2 regions of the Arthrobacter dokdonensis genome follow, and region 1 is predicted to be linked to the other one. Evidence: predicted binding sites of a transcription regulator. Region 1 holds the regulator's gene; the other holds the start of a gene.
What was found. Region 1 encodes LexA, which represses DNA repair genes until DNA is damaged. Its sites were predicted from a motif close to TCGAACANNTGTTCGA; they were not measured.
Positions count from the first base shown of each region.

Region 2: the regulator LexA is predicted to act here: its motif matches at 2,194-2,209, upstream of DMB86_RS21415 (DUF222 domain-containing protein).

Region 1 is NZ_CP029642.1:1,911,300-1,918,277, reverse strand. It holds gene DMB86_RS08550 (SseB family protein) at 1-159, opposite strand, end outside; gene priA (bifunctional 1-(5-phosphoribosyl)-5-((5-phosphoribosylamino)methylideneamino)imidazole-4-carboxamide isomerase/phosphoribosylanthranilate isomerase PriA) at 165-902, opposite strand; gene DMB86_RS20570 (hypothetical protein) at 960-1,115, opposite strand; gene hisH (imidazole glycerol phosphate synthase subunit HisH) at 1,116-1,847, opposite strand; gene hisB (imidazoleglycerol-phosphate dehydratase HisB) at 1,844-2,470, opposite strand; gene DMB86_RS08530 (histidinol-phosphate transaminase) at 2,638-3,735, opposite strand; gene DMB86_RS08525 (LysM peptidoglycan-binding domain-containing protein) at 4,114-4,512, opposite strand; gene lexA (transcriptional repressor LexA) at 4,876-5,619, shown strand; gene DMB86_RS08515 (ATP-dependent DNA helicase) at 5,817-6,978, opposite strand, start outside.
Region 2 is NZ_CP029642.1:671,305-678,282, reverse strand. It holds gene DMB86_RS03060 (FUSC family protein) at 1-625, shown strand, start outside; gene radA (DNA repair protein RadA) at 689-2,086, shown strand; gene DMB86_RS21415 (DUF222 domain-containing protein) at 2,252-4,642, shown strand; gene disA (DNA integrity scanning diadenylate cyclase DisA) at 4,833-5,900, shown strand; gene DMB86_RS03040 (DUF4232 domain-containing protein) at 5,958-6,728, opposite strand; gene DMB86_RS03035 (HhH-GPD family protein) at 6,761-6,978, shown strand, end outside.

The sequences.
Region 1 (6,978 bases):
GTCGGCAGCGCCGTCGTCGGCGTCAAAGTTGTGGTACTTCCCGCCCTCCGGCAGCTCCCGGCCGGACCACGGCTGGCCGGCCGAGTCCGCGGGGCCGCCGGCGCCGGCGAGGGCCGCGGCGATGTGTCCGGGAAGCTGCTTGTGGGGCAAGTCAGTCATGGCGTTCAGCGGCGTCCGGCCACGTCCAGCGCCTGGGGCAGCGTGAACTTGCCCGCGTACAGGGCCTTGCCGACAATGGCGCCCTCAACGCCGTCGCCGACCAGCCCGCGCAGCACGCGCAGGTCCTCGAGGCTGGAAATTCCGCCGGACGCAACCACGGGCTTGGCGGTCCGCGAGCACATTTCACGCAGCAGTTCCACGTTGGGGCCGCGCAGCGTGCCGTCCTTGGTGACGTCGGTGACCACGTAGCGCGCGCAGCCGGCGTCCTCCAGCCGGGCCAGGACCTCCCACAGGTCCCCGCCTTCCTTGGTCCAGCCGCGGCCGGCCAGGGTGGTGCCGCGCACGTCAAGGCCGACGGCGATCCGCTCGCCAAAGCGTTCGATGGCCCGGGCGGTCCATTCAGGGTTTTCCAGTGCCGCGGTGCCCAGGTTGACGCGCGCGGCGCCCAGTTCCAGGGCGCCTTCCAGTGAGGCGTCGTCCCGGATGCCGCCGGACAGCTCCACCTTCACTTCGAGGGCCTGGACCACTTCCCGGAGCAACTGTTGGTTCGAGCCTCGGCCGAACGCGGCGTCCAGGTCCACCAGGTGGACCCACTCGGCGCCGTCGTTCTGCCAGTTCAGGGCAGCGTCCAGGGGCGAGCCGTAGCTGGTTTCCGAGCCGGCCTCGCCCTGGACGAGCCGGACGGCCTGGCCGTCGGCGACGTCGACGGCGGGCAACAGTTCCAGGATGGGGGTGGTGGTCATCGGGTCCTCAACAGGTTGGTGGCGGGATGGGCGGGGCTGTACGGGCAGTGCGGCTGCCTAGCCCTTCAAGGTGAACAGGTAGGCCGCCACCAGGGACATGGCGGCGAGCGCGGCAAAGCTGATGGGGATCCAGCGGGGCGTCTTTTGCTGGTAGAAGGTGTAGGCGCCCCCAATGAGGAGTCCGCCGAGGGCCATGAGCAGCAGCGAGTACATCTAGTCCCCACGCCCTGCCCGGCTGACGCTGGCGCGCCGCCCGGGGTCCGTCGGGGGCGTGGGCCCAGCCGCCTTCAGTGACTGCACCCAGTTGCGCAAGAGGCGCGCCCCGGCATCGCCGGATTTTTCCGGGTGGAACTGCGTGGCGCACAGCGGGCCGTTCTCCACGGCGGCGATGAACGGCGCGCCGTGCTCTGACCAGGTGACCGCCGGCGGTTTCATCTTCGGCTGAATGACGTCAAAATCCCAGGTCTGCACGGCGTAGGAGTGCACAAAGTAAAAGCGCTCGTTCTCCACGCCGTTGAACAGCAGGGAGCCTTCCGGGACCTTGACCGTGTTCCAGCCCATGTGCGGGACCACTTCCGCCGGGAGCAGTTCCACGGTTCCCGGCCACTCCCCCATCCCTTCTTCGCGCACGCCGTGTTCCACACCGGCCTCAAACAAGACCTGCAGTCCCACACAGATGCCCAGGACGGGCCGGCCGCCGGCGACACGGCGTCCGATCATGCGGATGGCGTCGACCGACTTCAGCTCCGCCATGACTGAACCGAACGCGCCCACTCCGGGCACCACAAGGCCGTCGGCGCCCAGGACGTCGTCGGGGCGCGCGCTCAAGGTCACCGCGGCCCCGGCACGTTCGAGCGCGCGCACGGCCGAGCGGACGTTCCCGGACCCGTAGTCCAGGACCGTGACGGCCGGCCGCGGGGCGGGTTGCGCCGCTGTCCCGCTCACAAGAGCCCCTTGGTGGACGGGATGCCGGTGACGCGAGGGTCCTTTTCCACGGCGGACCGCAGGGCGCGGGCAAAGGCCTTGAACTGGGATTCGACAATGTGGTGCGGATCCCTGCCTGCGATGACTGTCATGTGGAGGCAGATCCGTGCGTGCAGGGTGATGGCCTCAAAGACGTGCCGGGTCAGTGACCCGGTGAAGTGGCCGCCGATGAGATGGTATTCCTGGCCCGCCGGCTCGCCGCTGTGGACCAGGTACGGACGGCCGGATACATCGACCACCGCGTTGGCCAGCGCCTCGTCCAGCGGGATCGTGGCCTCGCCGAAGCGCCGGATTCCGGCCTTGTCGCCGAGGGCCTCGCGCAGCACCTCGCCCAGCGAGATCGCCACGTCTTCCACCGTGTGGTGGGCGTCGATGTCAGTGTCCCCGGTGGCCTTGACCTTCATGTCGATCAGCGAGTGCTTGGAGAGCGCCGTGAGCATGTGGTCGTAGAACGGCACGGACGTGTCGATCTCCGAAACCCCAGTGCCGTCCAGGTTGATTTCGACCAGCACGCTGGATTCACTCGTGGCGCGTTCCAGGCGTGCCGTGCGTCCCCGGCCGGGCTGCGGGCGGTTCTCGGTCATGGTTCAACGGTCCTTTGCTTCGTCGGGCGCCTGCTGCCGGGCATGGCATGGCACCGGCAACTTTGGTGTTGGTGTACCACCAGTTTAGACGCACTGGCGGTGTGCCCTGCCCGGCCCAGCGGCGGCCACGGGCGTCAGCGGGGCACGACGCCGGGCCGGTCCCAGGGCTATTTCGCCAGGATGGCGCGCAGTCCGTCAAGGAAGGCGCTGGTCTCGGCCTCCGTGCCGGCGGTGACCCGCAGGTGGCCGGCGATCCCGACGTCACGGATCAGCACGCCGGCGGCAAGCAGCTGTTCCCAGACGGAGGCCGGGTCCGCGAGGCCGCCGAAAAAGACGAAGTTCGAATCGGACGGGGCCGGCGCGAGGCCCATCCGCACCAGTTCGTCCACGATGCGGTCGCGCTGGACCTTGATGGCCTCCACGTTGGCGAGCAGCGCGTCCGAGTTTCGGAGGGCCGCGACAGCGGTTGCCTGGGTGATCGCGGAGAGGTGGTAGGGCAGGCGCACAAGCCGGACGGCGTCGGAAATCTCGGGCGCTGCCGCGAGGTAGCCCACCCGGGCACCAGCCAGGGCGAAGGCCTTGCTCATGGTGCGCGACACCACCAGGCGAGGACGCCCCTCGAGCAGGGCCAGGGCGCTCCGCGTGCCTGCGTGGGCGAACTCAGCGTAGGCCTCATCGACGATCACGATCGCCTCGGAGGCCTCCCCGGCCTCATAAACAGCCTCGACGACGTCCAGTCCCAGGGCCGTGCCCGTCGGGTTGTTGGGTGAGCAAAGGAACACCACGTTGGGGGCGAGGGACCGCACCTGCTCGGCGGCGGACGCCGCGGAAAGGCTGAAGCCGTTCCCCCGGGTGCCTGCGACGTAGGCGGTGCCGGTACCGCTGGCCAGCAACGGGTACATCGAATAAGTGGGGGGAAATCCCATGGCGCTGCGTCCGGGGCCCCCGAACGCCTGGAGGAGCTGCTGGAGGACCTCGTTCGAGCCGTTGGCGGCCCAAATGTTGTCTGCCGTCAGGCCGTGGCCCAGATATGCGGCGAGGGCCCTGCGCAGTTCGGTGAACTCCCGGTCCGGGTAGCGGTTCAGCCCGTCCAGTTCATCCGCAACGGCCTTGAGGATGGCTTCCTTGGCATCCAGCGGAACGCCGAAGGTGTTCTCATTGACGTTGAGGAGGATGGGAACGTCCAGCTGCGGGGCGCCATAGGGATGCTGGCCGCGCAAATCGTCGCGAAGCGGCAACTGGCTGAGGCGTTCAAACTGGTCCATGCTTCCAGTTTAAGTGGCAGGGCCGTGGGAAGAGAACTTGTGACGTCCCATGCCCCCCCGACCTGTACCCATCACGCCCCGCAGGGAGCGGGTGGTGGGCCCACAGCCGCGAGGGACCCGCTGGGAGCCTGCGAGCAGTGGGAGCGGGTGGTGGGCCCACAGCCGCGAGGGACCCGCTGGGAGCCTGCGAGCAGTGGGAGCGGGTGGTGGGCCCACAGCCGCGAGGGACCCGCTGGGAGCCTGCGAGCAGTGGGAGCGGGTGGTGGGCCCACAGCCGCGAGGGACCCGCTGGGAGCCTGCGAGCAGTGGGAGCGGGTGGTGGGCCCACAGCCGCGAGGGACCCGCTGGGAGCCTGCGAGCAGTGGGAGCGGCTGGGGACTATTTGCCCAGCGGCACGTACAGGCGCTGTCCGGCCTGGAGGACGCCGCTGCCTAGTTCGTTCAGGGTCACAATGTCGGCCACGACGTCACGGACGTCACGGGTGGAGTCAGCGGCCGCCGCGATGGACCACAGGCTGTCGCCCTGGAGCACAGTGACGGGTACGGTGGACGCGGCCAGGCCCGCGGCACTGTCCTTGGTGGCCGCATTCGCGGGGCTGGCCAGGGAGCCCAGCACGAACGCCAACAGAGCAAACGCCAGGACGGCTGTGACCGCCAGGGCAGGAAGCCCCAGCAGCAGCATGCGGCCGCGGCGCGTCAGCCGCAGCGGCATGGTTGCGGGCGCCTGGAAGGCCGCCGCTCCGACGGGGCTTGCATGGGAAATCACCAATGCACTCATGACTTTGTTCCTTTCGCGCCAGGGGCCTGTCACCTGTGGTCCCAGGGGGAACCGCAAAAGCTTCTGGCGACCGGACTTCCATACGCTGTTCGTTCGATAGAACATATGTTCTATCTTCGTAGTATCAGTTTTAGCATCTATTAACGACTCCTGCCAAGACTCGATAGAACAAATGTTTGAAATTCGTCCATCGCGGGCTTAATCTTGAGGTACAGGATGCGCCAACAGGAGCCAACAGGAGCAGTCCACCAGCAGGCACTGACATTGAGCGGGCCCGGAGTTGCACCGAGCGGCACCGGGCGGCACCGACCCAGAGCAGGCACCGACATTATTGGCTGCATCCGCAGAAAGGATCGAAGGAACATGGCACTACCCGAACCTCCGCATCGAATCCCGCAGGCTCCCAGCCGGGCCGGCATGAAAGGGCTGACGGTGCGGCAGAAGAAGATTCTGGAATGCATCCAACGCTCCATCGCCGACAAGGGATATCCGCCGTCCATGAGGGAGATTGGCGACGACGTGGGACTGGCAAGTCTCTCCAGCGTCACCCACCAGCTCACACAGCTCGAACGCCACGGCTACCTGCGCCGCGACCCCAAGCGCCCGCGCGCCATGGAAGTGCTCATCCCCCTGGTCATCGACAACGGCGTCGTGGCCATCGAAGGCGTCAACGAGCCGGAACAGGTCCGCAGTTCCAATGGCCTGAACTTTGCCCAGCTGAGCAGTTCCTCGGACACTGCCTTTGTCCCGCTTGTGGGCCGGATCGCAGCGGGCGGGCCCATCCTCGCGGACCAGGTGGTTGACGACATCATGCCCCTCCCGCGCCAGATTGTGGGCAGCGGTGAGCTGTTCATGCTCAAGGTGGCCGGCGATTCCATGATTGACGCCGCAATCTGCGACGGAGACTGGGTGGTTGTCCGCCGGCAGAACTCGGCCAACAACGGTGACATTGTCGCCGCCCTGCTGGAGGACGAAGCAACGGTCAAGACCTTCCGCCAGCGCGACGGACACACGTGGCTGCTGCCACAGAACACGCGATACGAGCCCATCCTCGGTGACGAGGCCACGGTCATGGGCAAGGTCGTCTCCGTCCTCCGCAGCCTGTAGACGTTCCCCGCGGGACCCAGCAGCGCCCCCGGCAACCAGGCCGGGGGCGCTTCCGTGTTGTTGACGTGCGCGAACCGAAGCGGCGGAGCCGGCATTTTTTGTAGGAGGCGTAATGGAGACGCCAAAGGCCGCCCGCGGCCGACGCGTCGGATAGCCGACGGAAAAATGTCGGGCCGGCGCCGCAAACGGCGAAGCGGCTACTTCCCGGACAGCCTTTGGAGCGCCGCGAGGGCCACGGAGCGGTCCTTGGTGGACCAGAACGGCGGCAGGGCGGCACGCAGAAAGCCGCCGTAGCCGGCGTTTGCCAGACGGGAATCGAGGACCGCCACCACGCCGCGGTCGCTGCTGGAACGGATCAGCCGGCCCACGCCCTGTGCCAGCCGGATGGCGGCATGCGTTGCGGAAATGGCGATGAACCCGTCCCCGCCGCTTTGGGCCACGGCCCGCGCACGTGCTGTCACGAGGGGGTCGTCCGGACGCGGGAACGGGATCCGGTCGATGACCACCAGCCGGCAGGAAGCGCCTTGGACGTCCACTCCCTGCCACAAGGACATGGTGCCAAACAGGCACGTGTCCGGCTCGTCGGAAAACTCCTTGATGAGCCCGGCCATGGACGAATCCCCTTGGCACAGGATCCTGACCTTGAGCTTTTTGCGCAGCTTTTCCGCGGCGTCCTCCGCCGCCCTCCGGGAGGAGAAGAGCGCCAAGGTACCGCCGCCGGCGGCAGTGATGAGCGCCTCCAACTCGGCCAGCTGTTCGGGAGAATTGCCGAAGCCCGGCTTGGCCAGGTGAGCCGCCACGTACAACATGCCCTGTTTGGGGTAGTCAAACGGTGAGCCGACGTCGGCTCCCGTCCAGGCCGGTGCGTTCGCACCCAGCAGGCCAAGGCCGCCGGCCGTGGCCTGGAACGACTCGCCGATGGCCAGGGTGGCGGAGGTGAGCACCACTGTATGGTCGGAAAAGAGGCCCTCACGGAGTTTGCCTGCCACGCTGAGCGGGGCAATGTTGATGACGGGAGGTTCGCTGTCGTCGGCCTTTTGGTAGCCCTTGCCCGGGGCAAATGTTCCGGTCCGGGCGGTCCACACCACTTCGCGGGCATCCCGGGCGGTGAGCAGCCGTTCGCACAGGTCAAAGATCAGGTTCAACCGCGACCTGGCAATGGACCGGCCACCGTCCGCCGCTGCATTGCCGTCCGGCTTGGAGTCGGAGAGTGCCACGCGTGCGGCGTCGCGCAACTGTTCGATGGCGGCGGTGTGTTCCTCATTGAGCCCGTTGGGCAGCAGCCCGCTGGGCGTGCCGGAAAAGGCCATGTCCAGGGCCGTCGCGGCGGCGTGGAGCGCCTCCACCGAGACGCCGGTG
Region 2 (6,978 bases), 1.2 Mb from region 1:
GCGCGATCCGCGCAGGGCACCCAAAAGCGACCTGAAGGTCATGCTGGGTGAGCTTTCACTCGTGCTGCGAGAGTGCGCGTCCGCGCTGTCCTACAACGATTCCACCACGGCATGGCATGCCTTGGTCCGGGCCCGCAGCCAGCAGCCCCGCATCGACTCAATGCGCCAGGGCCTGCACGGTGCCGTCGAAATCGCGCGTCTTTCCCCCCTCTACCGGCGCCACCTGGAAGAGGTGGAGGGGATGTCACGACTCATGGAACGTGTGGACTACGCGATGCGCTCCAGCCGGGTGCTGGCGCGCAGGCTGGCAAGCGCCATCACCAATGCCGCACTTTCCGATGCCGGCAGCATGCATCTGGCAGAGGTGCTGGGCGACTCTGCCTCCGCCCTCGACGAGTTGGGAGCGGCGCTTGCCCACCCGCCGTCGGGCCCCAGCAAGGCCTCCCTGAGCCATGCCCGCGACGCCCTCGCCGACATCGCCACCCGGCTGCACCCCGGCACGCTGGAAATCACGCGCATGGAGGGGGAAGCGCTGGTGCTGCTTTTCCGCACGCTCATGGTGGACCTGCTGGAGACGGCAAAAATGGATCCGGCGGACGCCCGCTCACTGCTCCCCAAACTGTAGTTGTCCACACCCCCCACCGCCCCACGGGCGCCGCGTGTCGGTGGCCGGCGCTAGGGTTGTTCCATGGCAACAAAGACAACCAAGGCGCCCAAATCCACCGGTCAAAACTTCCGGTGCACCGAATGTGGTTGGACTGCCGTGAAGTGGGTAGGGCGCTGCGGCGAATGCCAGGAGTGGGGCACGCTTGAGGAGGTCGGCACGGTCATGGTACGCACTACCGCGGCTACCACCGTGGTGCGCCCGGCCCAGCTGATCTCGGAGGTGGACGCGTCCAAGGCGGCACACAACCTGACCGGGGTGCCCGAGCTGGACCGAGTGTTGGGCGGAGGCATGGTGCCCGGTGCCGTCATCCTGCTGGCAGGCGAACCAGGGGTGGGCAAATCCACGCTGCTGCTTGACGTCGCCGCAAAGTTTGCCCGCAATGAACATGGCCGCGAACCGCAAAAGGTGCTGTATCTGACGGGCGAGGAGTCCGCGGCGCAGGTGAAGCTGCGCGCCGAACGCATTGGCGCCGTCGCCGACACCCTCTATTTGGGTGCCGAAACGGACCTGGGCACGGCGCTGGGCCAGGTGGAGGCTGTACAACCGGCGCTGTTAATCGTGGACTCGGTGCAGACGTTTAGCAGCGTCATGGTGGATGGCAGCGCAGGCGGGGTCTCCCAGGTGCGCGAGGTGGCGGCCTCGCTCATTGCCGCGGCCAAGCGCCTGAACATGACCACCCTGCTCGTCGGGCACGTGACCAAGGATGGCTCCATCGCCGGCCCGCGCCTGCTCGAACACCTGGTTGACGTGGTCTGCCAGTTCGACGGCGAACGCCACTCGCGCCTGCGCCTGCTGCGGGCCGTGAAGAACCGCTACGGGCAGACGGACGAGGTCGGCTGTTTTGACCTGACCGACGACGGCATCGAGGGGCTTGCCGATCCCAGCGGGCTGTTTACCAGCCGCACCAGCCAGCCGGTCTCGGGCACTTGCATTTCGGTGACGATGGAAGGCCGGCGGCCCCTGCTGGCTGAAGTCCAGTCCCTGCTGACCACCTCGATGGGATCGCAACCGCGCAGGACCGTCAGCGGGCTCGACTCCTCGCGGGTGGGCATGCTGTTGGCCGTGCTGCAGCAGCGTGCCGGCCTGCACCTGGATGCCGACGACAGTTATGTGGCGACTGTGGGCGGGGCCCGACTGACCGAACCCGCCATGGACCTGGCCGTGGCGTTGGCCATCGCGTCGGCCAAAATCAACCGGCCCGTGCATCACAAGATGGTGGCGTTCGGCGAGGTGGGCCTGGCGGGGGAAGTACGTCCCGTGCCTGGCATCAACCAGCGCATCCAAGAGGCGGCCAGGCTGGGTTTCACGCATGCGCTGGTGCCCCTCAGCCCGGCGGGACCGGGCACCATACCGCCGAACTTCACGGTCAAGCAGATTGAGCACATTGCCGAGGCAACCGAGCTGCTGCTGCATCTCTAGGGTGGTCGAGCTCGGCGGAGCTGGCCGGCGGGCTTTCCCGTGGAGCCGGCCGGATCCGATGCGGTGAGGCTGACCGGATCCGGTAACCGAATCCGAACTGGATATTTTAGTAAATATCTTCTAGACGTACTTATATTTCCCGGTTGTGTGATCTAGACTTGGTTTATGGGCACGATGGATCGGCCCGGCAGCACGGGGGATTCCACCCCCGCCGGACCGCCTCTTTTGGATCAGACCCCCGGCCGCAGGCCGGAGGAGCACAAGCGTGCGCGTCCCGCGTCAGTCCTCGCCGGGCCAGCTTTTCCGGCAGCCGCCGTTGCCGGGGACGTGCCGTCCCGGGGTCCCGGCACCGTTTCGGATGCTGCGGCGGCACAAGCCGCGCAGGCATCCGCCGACACGGCGGGGGCAAGTGCCGCCACGGCAGGCGTGATGGGCGACGCCGTTGGCGTGGTGTCGGAGGCGGCGTTGGCGGCGTTGATCGCCTCGGACCCTGACGCCGGGGAACTGTTCACGGCCACGAGCGGGGCCGCGTGCGCCCGCCAGCCCGCCGTCCCCGACGACCGGGCCGGCTGGCCCAGCGATGAGGACATTGACCGGCTGATTGCCTCCATGCCCGAGGACGGCTGGGCGGACCGGGCTGCTCCCGACGGAACCGGCGGGACCGCGGTGTTTCCGTTCCCGATGGCCGATGCGCCGTGGGCGGTCCCGGACCAGTGCGACCCGGCCGTGTCCCTGCTTCCGGGCCCGGCGGACCTGGGCCGGGTACGGATCCTCCAGGCGTCCGTCCCGGACCTGCCCGAGGCCCCGCGGCCGGCCAACCCGGCCCATGTGGCCTGGTCCCCGGTGGCCGGGGCGGACGCCCTGGCACACCTGGACCCGCACAGGCTCGGGGAGAACGACCTGCTGGACTACATCCACGCCGCCAACCGGCTCTGCGCCTTCGCCTGCGCCATGGAAAACGACGCCCTGGCCGTCTTCGCCACCCGCCGCCCGCCCCTGCCCAGCGAACAACCCGCCACCACCGCCCGCAAGCTCCAAGCAGGAACACTCCACGACACCGGGAAGCTCCAGGACACCGGGGAGCCCGGCCCGGGCGGACTTGGGCCGGACAGAGAGCCCGGCCCGGGCGGACTTGGGCCGGACGGGGAGTTGGAGCGGGCAGGGGAGTTGGGGGAGGCCTGGCGCCGGTCCCGGTACGCGGCCGCGGAGATCATGGCCGTGCACTGCGTGGGGATCGGCACCGCGCACCAGCTCCTCGATGACGCCGAAACCCTGGCGAACAACCTGCCCGCCACCACCGCCCTGTTCCGGGACGGGCTGCTGGACCCGGTACGGATCAAGGCCATCCTGGCCGGGCTGGAAAACGTCCCCGCCGACGTCCAGACACTGATCGAGCCGCTGTTCCTGCCCGGGGCCGCACGGACGAACCCGCGGGCCCTGACCCGCAAGATCCGTGCCCTGGCCCAAAAACACCACCCCGAACCCCTCACCGAACGCCACCAACGCGCCCGGACCCAACGCCGGGTCTGGTTCACCGCACTGCCCGACGGCATGGCCCAACTCAGCGCCGTCCTGGACGCCGCCCCCGCCAAGTCCCTCTACGACACCCTCGACGCCTGGGCCCGCCACGCCCAACACGAAGGCACCCTGCCCGGCGGGGCGCCCAGCACCGCCACGACCCCCACCGGCCGTCCCTCCCGCTCCCTGGACAACTACCGCGCCGACACCCTCCTGGACCTCCTCCACCAAGCCCTCCACCCCACCACCAACCGCGCCGGCCGCAGCAACAGCGGCAACCGCGGCGCCAGAACCCAAGGCGGCGGCGCCAGCCCCCAAGGCGGCAGCACCCCAGGCGGCAGCACCCCAGGCGGCAGCACCCCAGGCGGCGGCGCCAACGGCGGCGGCAGCACCCCAGGCGGCGGCGCCAACGGCGGCGGGCCCGCGGGCAGCGCCGCCCGGGACGCGGCCGGCCCCCCGCTCCCGGTGCCCGTCGCAGTCCCAGAACCGGTGCCGGAGCCGCGGTTCACCTTCGGCATCTCGGCGAAGATCTCCGTCACCGTGCCGGCCCTGACACTGCTGGGCCACTCCGAAGAGCCCGGCTACCTGGACGGCTACGGCCCCATCCCGCCCGAACAGGCCCGCGAACTCGCCGCCGGATCCTACTGGTGGGAACGGCTCCTGACCGACCCCGCCACCACGGCCAGGCTCACCGTCGGCCGGCAACGCTACCACCCACCGGCAGACATCGCCGCCGAAGTACGCCGCCGGGACCCCGTATGCACCGGCATCGGCTGCGACCACCCCGCCGCGAGCTGCGAACTCGACCACACCATCCCCTACTGGATGAACCGCCACCACCCCGACGGCACCCCCCTGCCCAAAGGCGAAACCAGCGTCGAAAACCTCCGCCCCCGCGACACCTACTGCCACCAACTCAAAGACAACCCCGACACCGGCTGGACCGTCGAACCCCACAGCCCCCAACAAACCAAAACCACCACACCCACCGGCCGCACCTACCTCCACACCCAAACCAACGAACCCTGCCCCTTCTAGACCGTCGACAAGACGGCCGGCCCGCGAGGTACATGTGGAGGCGGGCACGCGAGGTCGAACGTCCACAGCCGGTCGCGGACCTGGGATCAATACCTTGAAAACCACATAAAACCGCGCCAGACCACGGTTAACACTATTATGGGCAATGAAACCTGTGCGGAATCCCGCTCATGAATAGAAGGACTCGTTAATGCTTCGCAGCCCCGAAGACGCCTTGAAGGCCACTCTCGCCAGAGTTGCCCCGGGAACGCCTCTCCGCGACGGCCTGGAACGGATTCTTCGGGGACGTACGGGAGCCCTGATTGTGCTCGGTTCCGACAAGGCCATCGACAACCTCTGTTCCGGCGGATTTGAGATTGGAATCGACTTCGCGCCCACCCGCCTGCGTGAATTGGCGAAAATGGACGGCGCCATAATTTGCGACAAGGAAGTCACCAAAATCCTTCGCGCGGCTGTCCAGCTGGTGCCGGATCCCAGCATCGAAACGCAGGAATCCGGCACACGCCACCGTACCGCCGAACGCGTCGCCATTCAGACCGGGGTTCCGGTGGTTTCTGTCAGCCAGTCGATGCAGATCATTGCACTTTACGTGGACGGCTTACGCTATGTTCTGGAAGGTTCAGAAAAGGTGCTGGCCCGCGCCAACCAGGCGCTGGCTACCTTGGAACGCTACCGCGCACGTCTCGACCAGGTGACAAGTTCCCTGTCCGCCCTGGAAATTGAGGCCATGGTTACGGTCCGGGACGTTGCCGTGACACTGCAGCGCCATGAGATGGTGCGGCGCATTTCCGAGGAAATCGCCCAGTACGTGCTTGAACTTGGCGCTGATGGCCGCCTGCTCTCGCTGCAGCTCGATGAGTTGACGGCAACGCGGGGTTCCGGTGCTGAAATGGTGATCCGCGACTATACCGGCCCCGGCCCCACCGATGTGGACGCGGCCATCGCTGCACTGCAGGAGGTCGACCAGGCGGACCTGATCAACCTCAACCTGATAGCCGGCGTCGTGGGCCTCTCCAACCTCGATTCACTCGAAGCCATCATCCAGCCCCGAGGCTACCGCCTTGTCTCCGAGCTCAAAGCGGTCCCCGGCGCCGTCGCCGGCCGCCTTGTGGACCATTTCGGCGGGCTCCAAAACCTGATGGCCGCCACAATTGACGACCTCATGGCCGTTGACGGCATTGGCGAACTTCGCGCCCGCACAGTGCGTGAGGGCCTGTCACGCATCGCCGAGGCCAGCCTGCTGGACCGCTTCCTCTAAAAAAGGAGCTGTCACGCAGTACGCGAGCGGAGGCCCGAATGGGTCGGCAATTTCGGCCTATTGGAGCGCGAACACGGTCTTGCCGCTGGACCATTTCCCCAATGTCGCCATGAACACGTACGTTCCCGGGCCCGGCGTGGCCGTGACCTTGGCGCAGCCGGCGGCGCTGCGGTTCCGCTTCCACGTGAAGCTGGCGGTCTCCGAGGCGCCCGGCTGCAAACCCTTGACCAGGTTCGTCGAATCCGCCTGACAGTCCCTGGAATTGAAAACGATGTCCTCGCCGCTGGTGACCTTGAATTCCATCTGGCTGGTCCCCACGTTGATGTTGCACGGCGCCTTGCCGGTGTTCGTGACACGCAAAGTCAGCTTCGGGTCCACCCCGGCCGCGTACTGCGCCTTGTCCACGGCGGCGCTGACCTTGATGCCCGCTTCGTTGCAGACGCCCGACGGCGCGGCCGCCGGAAGCGGTGCCTGCGCGGCAGGTGCGGTGGACGTTGGGGTGGCGCTGGATGCATCGGTGGACGTTGGGGTGGCGCTGGATGCATCGGTGGACGTTGGGGTGGCGCTGGATGCGTCGGTGGACGTTGGGGTGGCGCTGGATGCGTCGGTGGACGCGGGCGCTGCGGGCGGGGTCCCGGCGTCGGACGTACCCGTGCTGCCGAGGAAGTTGGCCAGACCGATGCCGCCTGCCACGAGTAGGGCCAGGACGATCAGGGCCAGGACGCCGACCACCTGACGCCTGCGCCGGTACACCCTGGCAGAGACCTTGGGTCTCGGGGCAGGGTGCCCCGCACTGCCGCGCTGCCCGTTTTTCCCTGATGTAGCCACGCTTCAACACTAGCGAAACCCGGGCCACCGACATGCCAACCACGCCGCTTTCGCTACAGTTGAACTGCCCACACACGCTTGAAGGAGAAACGTTGCACCAGGAAATTCGGCAATGGTTCCGCCAGACGGCCCGGGAACTGCCATGGCGCGGCGACTGCCCGCCGTGGGGGATCCTGGTCAGCGAAATCATGCTGCAGCAGACCCCCGTGGTCCGCGTTCGGCCCGTCTGGGAAGAGTGGATGGCGCGCTG